DNA from 2 places in the Pseudocitrobacter sp. 2023LY-00077 genome. Region 2 is predicted to be linked to the other one. Evidence: predicted binding sites of a transcription regulator. Region 2 holds the regulator's gene; the other holds the start of a gene.

Region 1 (3,910 bases), on a different contig from region 2:
CACTTTTCCCACCAGACGTTGCCGGGCAGGCTTAAGCGCCCGCTCACGCCACAGAAAAGTATTCAGTGCCGTTTCGACGCCGGCAGTCACTAAGGGTTTTAAAGGCATCAGGCCCTCCTGTCAGAACTTATAACCGCGATGCAGCGCTACGATGCCTGCCGTCAGGTTGAAGTACTCAACGCTGTCCATCCCGGCATCCTGCATCATCGCTTTCAGGGTTTCCTGATCGGGGTGCATACGGATGGATTCCGCCAGATAGCGGTAGCTTTCTGCATCATTCGCTACCATTTCACCAATGCGCGGCAGGATATGGAAGGAGTAAGCATCGTAGGCTTTGCTCAGCGGTTCGATAATCGGTTTTGAGAACTCAAGCACCAGCAGGCGGCCACCGGGTTTCAGGACGCGATACATCGAACGCAGCGCTTTCTCTTTGTCGGTGACGTTACGCAGACCGAAAGAGATAGTAATGCAGTCGAAGGTGTTATCCGGGAACGGCAGCGCTTCGGCGTTCGCCTGTACATATTCCACGTTGCCGATAACACCGTGGTTGCGCAGCTTTTCGCGCCCCATTTTCAGCATAGAGTCGTTGATATCAGCCAACACGACGCGACCGGTTTCACCCACCATGCGGGAGAATTTCGCCGTTAAATCGCCCGTACCGCCTGCCAAATCGAGGACGGTTTGCCCACGACGTACGCCGCTACAGTCAATGGTAAAACGCTTCCATAAACGGTGAATACCAAACGACATTAAGTCGTTCATCACATCGTATTTTGCGGCCACAGAGTGGAAAACGTGAGCGACCATGTCTTCCTTCTGGGATTTGGCGATTGTCTTAAAGCCAAAGTGCGTCGTGTCTTGTGATTCCTCAGCCATCTCTAAGCCTGCTTATAAAGAAAATGTTCATGGAGTGTAACAGATTGGGCGCAATTGCCCTACGATTCAACCCCGTCACACTCCCTCAAACGGGGTTAACCGTTTTCCACGGCTAGAGGATCATCATCGTCAGAATCAGCCCCTTGCCGTAAACGAAACTCATCATCCTGCGCCGTAGCCTGCTCGACTAAATCCGGATTAATCTCGCGTTTCACCTCGACACCGAGGTGACGGAACGCTTCCGTTTGCGCCAGCAGATTCCCGCGCCCGGAAGAGAGTTTCTTCATCGCCTGACGATAGTTGTCCTGCGCTTTATCCAGGCTCTGCCCGATAGCAGACATATCATCAATAAACAGGCGCATTTTGTCGTACAGACGGCTGGCCCGTTCGGCGATTTGCTGCGCATTGCGGCTCTGGTGTTCATAGCGCCAGAGATTAGCAATGGTGCGTAGCGCTACCAACAAAGTGGTAGGACTTACCAGCATAATGTTATTTTTTAAAGCTTCATTGATCAGTTCGGGCTGTCGGTCTAATGCCAGCAAAAAGGCGGGTTCAACAGGGATAAACATCAGGACGTAGTCCAGCGTTCGCAGCCCCGGAAGCTGCTGATAATCTTTGCGCCCCAGCAGGCGAATATGGTTTCGCACAGCGGCGATGTGCTCCTGCAATGCCAGTTCGCGGGTGACGTCATCTTCGGCATTGAAGTAGCGTTCATAAGCCACCAGCGTCATTTTGGCATCGACCACCACATCTTTTCCCTGTGGCAGGCGAACGATGACGTCCGGCTGCATGCGGGCGCGGGTATCGGTTTCGATACTAACCTGAGTTTCGTATTCGTAACCTTCACGCAGGCCAGAGGCTTCCAGCACGCGCGTCAGCACCACTTCGCCCCAGTTGCCCTGAGTTTTATTGTCGCCTTTTAACGCGCGCGTCAGGTTGACGGCTTCACGCGTCATCTGTTCATTCAGCTGTTGCAGATTACGAATTTCATGGGCCAGCGTGTGGCGCTCTTTTGCTTCCTGGCCAAAACTGTCCTGCACCTGGCGGCGAAAGCCGTCAAGCTGCTCGCGCAACGGGGTAAGTAAACTGTTGAGGCTTTGACGGTTTTGCTCATCCACCCGACGATTGCTGTGTTCAAAGATACGGTTGGCCAGGTTTTCGAACTGCTCGCTCAGGCGCTGCTCGCTGTTGATCATCTGGCGAATTTTGTCTTCCGCATGATGCTGCGTGGCTTCCAGCCGCGTGGTCACTTCACGCAAATCGGCTTCCAGCGAGGTATTGATTTCACGCAGGCTACGCAGTTCATTGTTCAGCAGCTCGCACTCCTCGCGCCAGTGCGCGTTCTGAGCCAGCTGTTGCTTCGCAGCGCTCAGCTCGCCGTAGATATCACGCTCTTCGGCCAGTTGTTCCGCCCGCTGCTGCGCGACGCGATAGCTCGCGGCCAGCCAACCCAGCGCAACGCCCGCCAGTGCAACCAGAAAATAAATAAGAATGGCGATATCCACAATGCCCCCTGCATGAACGACTTACGGCAAAAATAGAATTGTGCTGTATAGATGTCCAGTTGAAAAGGTTTTTCCTGCGAGGAGGTACGCAAAATGAAAAAGGCCGAACGTGTCGGCCTTTAAGAAGAGAAGAAGGTTTACAGCAGGCGGCGAGCCGCTTCCACAACGATTTTCACCGCGTGGCTTTCGGTTTGTTTCATCGTCTCAGCGTTCGGGATCTCCTGCTGAGTACGGTTCACAATCACGCCCGCGACCATCCCTGCGCGCAGCCCCTGGCTGGAACACATGGTCAGCAGCGTCGCGGATTCCATCTCGTAGTTCATCACGCCCATCGACTGCCACTCTTCCATGGAGCCTTTGAAGCGGCTAACCACGCGGCCAGAGAAGGTATCGTAGCGTTCCTGACCCGGATAGAAGGTGTCGGAGGACGCGGTTACGCCAACGTGCGTGGTCGCGCCAATCTCTTTGGCCGCCGCAACCAGCGCGGTGGTGCAGTCGAAATCAGCCACAGCCGGATATTCCATCGGCGCAAAGTGCAGACTCGCACCGTCCAGACGAACGGATGCGGTGGTGACCAGCACGTCGCCTACGTTGATATGCGGCTGAATCGCGCCGGTAGTACCGACGCGCAGGAAAGTGCGGATGCCCAGCTGCGCCAGCTCTTCAACGGCAATAGAAGTAGACGGGCCGCCGATACCGGTAGAGCACACAATCACCGGCTTGCCATCAAGCTCAGCACGCCAGGAGGTAAATTCGCGATGGGATGCCAGTTTGACCGGCTTTTCCATCAGCGCGGCGATCTTTTCCACACGCTCCGGATCGCCAGGGACGATAGCCAGCGTAGCCCCTTGTAAATCGTTTTTAGTGAGGCCGAGATGAAAAACATCAGACTTAGACATAGAAAACTCCTCTGTGGATCGGTTTTGTCAGAAGAAGCAAAAAGCCACTTTACAGAAGACGAAGACAACATTTCGTGACCACCGTCACCAGGAACCAAAAATATTGCATAAGATTCCACGCAAAAAGTGATTCACATCACATTAACAAGTTATATCTTCCGTTGTTGCACAAAAATCGCCCGTATTCAGGCACTGTGATTTGTCTATATTAAAGAACATTACAGAAGCGCTAAAAGCTCATTTAAAGGTACGGAGAATGCCATGACCACCAACAACCAACCTGGGTTTGCACCTGCCGCATCACCTCACGCAACGACCACTGTTCGCACATCAGAGGCCGAAATAACCGCTGGCGAAACATCGATCCCCTCTCAGGGCGATCAGCTACCCGCGTATCACGCACGCCCAAAACACAGCGATGGCCCGCTTCCGGTGGTAATCGTAGTGCAGGAGATTTTTGGCGTCCATGAACACATTCGCGATATTTGTCGCCGCCTGGCCTTAGAAGGCTATCTGGCCATCGCGCCAGAGCTCTATTTCCGTCAGGGCGATCCGAACGACTATGCCGATATCCCGACCCTCTTTAATAACCTGGTCACGAAAGTACCTGACGCACAGGTGCTGGCCGAT
Region 2 (3,910 bases):
ACCGATTACCGGCAAGACTGCCTGCCAGAGCACATAGCGATCGGCAAGCTGCTGCAACGACGGCAGTGACGTCAACATTGCCACGATATGCCTGCCTGCCAGGGCGTACACCAGCGCAAACGCCAGCGCCACAATGCCTGCCTGTCGGCAGGCCGCGCGCCAGACCTGCTGTAACTGGCTATCATCACGCGCGCCATAAGCCTGCCCGGAGTGCGCTTCCACGGCATAGGCAAAGCCATCCAGCGCGTAGGCGGTGAAGGTGAGCATGGTCATCAGTACCGCATTGACCGCCACCACATCGCTGCCCAGCCGCGCGCCAAATACGGTTAATGCGCCAAAGCAGAGCTGAAGCAGTAACGAGCGCAGCATAATGTCGCGATTGAGCGCCAGCAGGCTGCGCATATTTCCGCGCCAGGCCGTCTTCAGCATTTCAGATGTAATACCGCGTAGCACCAGCACCTTACGCGCCATCAGCAGGCCAATGAACATCGTGGCATATTCGGCAATCACCGTCGCCAGCGCCGCCCCCTGCACGTTCATATGCAGGCCCATCACCAGCCACAGATCGAGAACGATGTTCAGGACGTTGCCGACGATCAGCAAAATTACCGGTGCACGCGCGTACTGAACGCCGAGCAACCAGCCCAGCAACACCAGGTTGGCCAGCGAGGCGGGCGCGCTTAACCAGCGAATTTCAAGGAAGCGCCGCGCCTGCTCCAGCACCGTATCGCTGCCGCCGACAACGGTGAGTGCCAGATTAATCAGCGGACCTTTGAACAGTACGATAAGTAACCCTGCCCCCAGCGCCAGCAGCAGCGGTTGCACCAGCGCACGGGCAAGCCGAAGGGGATCTTTCGCGCCGAAGGCCTGCGCAGTTAAGCCGGTGGTACTCATACGTAAAAAGAGCAGCAGCATAAACAGGAAGCTGGTTGCCGTTGCGCCAATCGCCACGCCGCCGAGATAGACCGCGCTATCCAGATGACCAATCACCGCCGTATCCACCAGCCCCAGTAAGGGAACCGTGATATTGGAGAAAATCATGGGGAGGGCGAGACGCCATAATGCCTTGTCGGCAGCCGTGAAGAGCGACATGGTTAGGAACCTGAACAGAAAAGAGAACGAACAACGGCGCATGATGCGCCGTTGTTATCGGGAGAGGATTACAGCCATTCGCCGTTGCGGATCACGCCAACGGCCAGCCCTTCAATGGAGAAGTTCTGACGGCTAAGATCGACGACAATCGGGGAAAACTCGCTGTTTTCCGGCAACAGTTCAACGACGTTGCCCTGTTTTTTCAGGCGTTTTACCGTCACTTCTTCGTCGATACGCGCAACAACCACCTGACCGTTACGCACGTCCTGGGTTTTGTGCACCGCGAGCAGGTCGCCGTCCATAATGCCGATATCTTTCATCGACATGCCGCTAACCCGCAGCAGGAAGTCAGCGTTTGGTTTGAACAGTGAAGGATCGACCTGATAGTGACCTTCAATGTGCTGCTGTGCCAGCAGCGGCTCACCGGCGGCAACGCGGCCAATCAGCGGCAGGCCGGTTTCTTCTTCCACCAGCAGACGAATGCCGCGCGAGGCGCCAGAAACAATTTCAATGACGCCTTTACGCGCCAGTGCTTTCAGATGCTCTTCCGCCGCATTCGGGGAACGGAACCCCAGGCGCTGAGCAATTTCCGCACGCGTTGGCGGCATGCCCGTTTGGCTGATGTGATCCCGGATGAGATCAAACACCTCTTGCTGCCTGGTCGTTAACGCTTTCATTCCGCCCCCTGGGTGTATATACAGTTATGCTGTGAGTATATACAGTTAACGGCTATTTTGGAACCGCAAAACACACAAAATACAGGAGTTTTCGCAGATTATGCGAGCCTCAGTGGAAATGCGACCACAGCAGCACGCCCCAGGTCATCACCGCGACGAAAATCGCCAGCAATACCGCCGCAGAACCCATATCTTTCGCCCGCCCGGAGAGTTCGTGATATTCAGAACCAATGCGGTCAACTACCGCTTCCAGCGCACTATTGAGAATTTCCACTATCATCACCAGAAGGACGGAGCTTATCAGCAAGACGCGGGTAATGGCGTCAACGTCCAGCCAGCAAGCGATGATAATGGCCACAACCGAGGCGACCCCTTCCTGGCGGAACGCGGCTTCGTTTACCCACGCCGCGCGAAAACCTTTCCAGGAATAACCAGCCGCTTTGATAATTCGGGTGAGTCCAGTGGTATTATTGGCCATCAAATAGAACCTTTTAGCGTTATACGCATCAATGACAGTAGCTGTTATCGGCGGTAGAACAGAAATCCTGCTGACTTTCTGATATTCTTGCCGCGCATTTGCATGATTAACCAGAGGCTTTACATCGTTTATGTCCGGTTGGCCACGAATTTACTACAAATTACTGAATTTACCATTAAGCATACTGGTAAAAAGCAAGTCTATTCCGGCAGAGCCTGCCCAGGAATTGGGGCTCGATACGTCGCGCCCGATCATGTACGTCCTGCCTTATAACTCTAAGGCCGACTTACTGACCTTGCGCGCCCAGTGCCTGGCGCACGATCTCCCAGACCCGCTTGAGCCGCTGGAGATCGACGGCACCTTACTGCCCCGCTATGTGTTTATCCATGGCGGCCCGCGCGTGTTCACCTATTACACGCCGAAAGAAGAGTCTATCAAGCTGTTCCACGACTATCTCGATCTGCATCGCAGCAATCCGAATCTGGACGTGCAGATGGTGCCGGTGTCGGTGATGTTTGGTCGTCGTCCAGGGCGTGAGAAAGGCGAGGTGAACCCGCCGCTGCGCATGCTGAACGGCATCCAGAAATTCTTCGCCGTCTCCTGGCTCGGCCGCGACAGCTTTGTGCGTTTCTCGCCGTCCGTCTCGTTGCGCCGCATGGCCGATGAACACGGTACCGATAAAATTATCGCGCAAAAACTGGCGCGCGTGGCGCGTATGCACTTCGCTCGCCAGCGTCTGGCCGCAGTCGGCCCGCGTCTGCCAGCGCGTCAGGATCTCTTCAACAAGCTGCTCGCCTCCCGTGCGATTGCCAAAGCCGTTGAAGATGAAGCGCGCAGCAAAAAAATCTCTCATGAAAAAGCGCAGCAAAACGCCATCGCGCTGATGGAAGAGATTGCCGCCAACTTCTCCTACGAGATGATTCGCCTGACGGACCGCATTCTCGGCTTCACCTGGAACCGTCTCTATCAGGGTATCAACGTGCACAACGCCGAGCGCGTTCGCCAGCTGGCGCACGACGGCCACGAGATTGTGTATGTGCCGTGCCACCGTAGCCATATGGACTACCTGCTGCTCTCCTACGTGCTCTATCACCAGGGGCTGGTGCCGCCGCACATTGCTGCCGGTATCAACCTGAATTTCTGGCCAGCCGGCCCGATTTTCCGTCGCCTGGGCGCGTTTTTTATTCGCCGTACCTTTAAGGGCAACAAACTCTACTCCACCGTGTTCCGCGAATATCTCGGCGAGCTGTTCAGCCGGGGTTATTCCGTTGAATACTTTGTGGAAGGCGGGCGTTCCCGTACTGGCCGCTTGCTGGACCCGAAAACCGGCACCCTGTCGATGACCATTCAGGCGATGCTGCGCGGCGGTACGCGTCCTATCACACTGGTGCCGATTTACATCGGTTACGAGCACGTGATGGAAGTGGGCACGTACGCGAAAGAGCTGCGCGGTGCGACCAAAGAGAAAGAGAGCCTGCCGCAGATGCTCAAGGGCTTGAGCAAGCTGCGCAACCTGGGCCAGGGCTATGTGAACTTCGGCGAGCCGATTCCGCTGATGAACTACCTGAACCATCACGTACCGGAGTGGCGCGAATCTATCGATCCTATCGAAGCCATTCGTCCGGCCTGGCTGACGCCAACGGTGAACGGTATCGCCGCCGAA

Evidence for each region. Region 2 encodes LexA, which represses DNA repair genes until DNA is damaged. Its sites were predicted from a motif close to TNCTGTATGTACATACAGNA; they were not measured.
Region 1: the regulator LexA is predicted to act here: its motif matches at 2,423-2,442, upstream of rmuC (DNA recombination protein RmuC).

The regions. Positions count from the first base shown of each region.
Region 1 covers NZ_JBSPEI010000022.1:15,559-19,468, forward strand. Annotated here, with positions in the region: gene ubiJ (ubiquinone biosynthesis protein UbiJ) at 1-108, opposite strand, end outside; gene ubiE (bifunctional demethylmenaquinone methyltransferase/2-methoxy-6-polyprenyl-1,4-benzoquinol methylase UbiE) at 121-876, opposite strand; gene rmuC (DNA recombination protein RmuC) at 972-2,381, opposite strand; gene udp (uridine phosphorylase) at 2,519-3,280, opposite strand; gene ACWWFX_RS21970 (dienelactone hydrolase family protein) at 3,542-3,910, shown strand, end outside.
Region 2 covers NZ_JBSPEI010000013.1:113,163-117,072, forward strand. Annotated here, with positions in the region: gene dinF (MATE family efflux transporter DinF) at 1-1,092, opposite strand, end outside; gene lexA (transcriptional repressor LexA) at 1,161-1,769, opposite strand; gene ACWWFX_RS17345 (diacylglycerol kinase) at 1,879-2,247, opposite strand; gene plsB (glycerol-3-phosphate 1-O-acyltransferase PlsB) at 2,378-3,910, shown strand, end outside.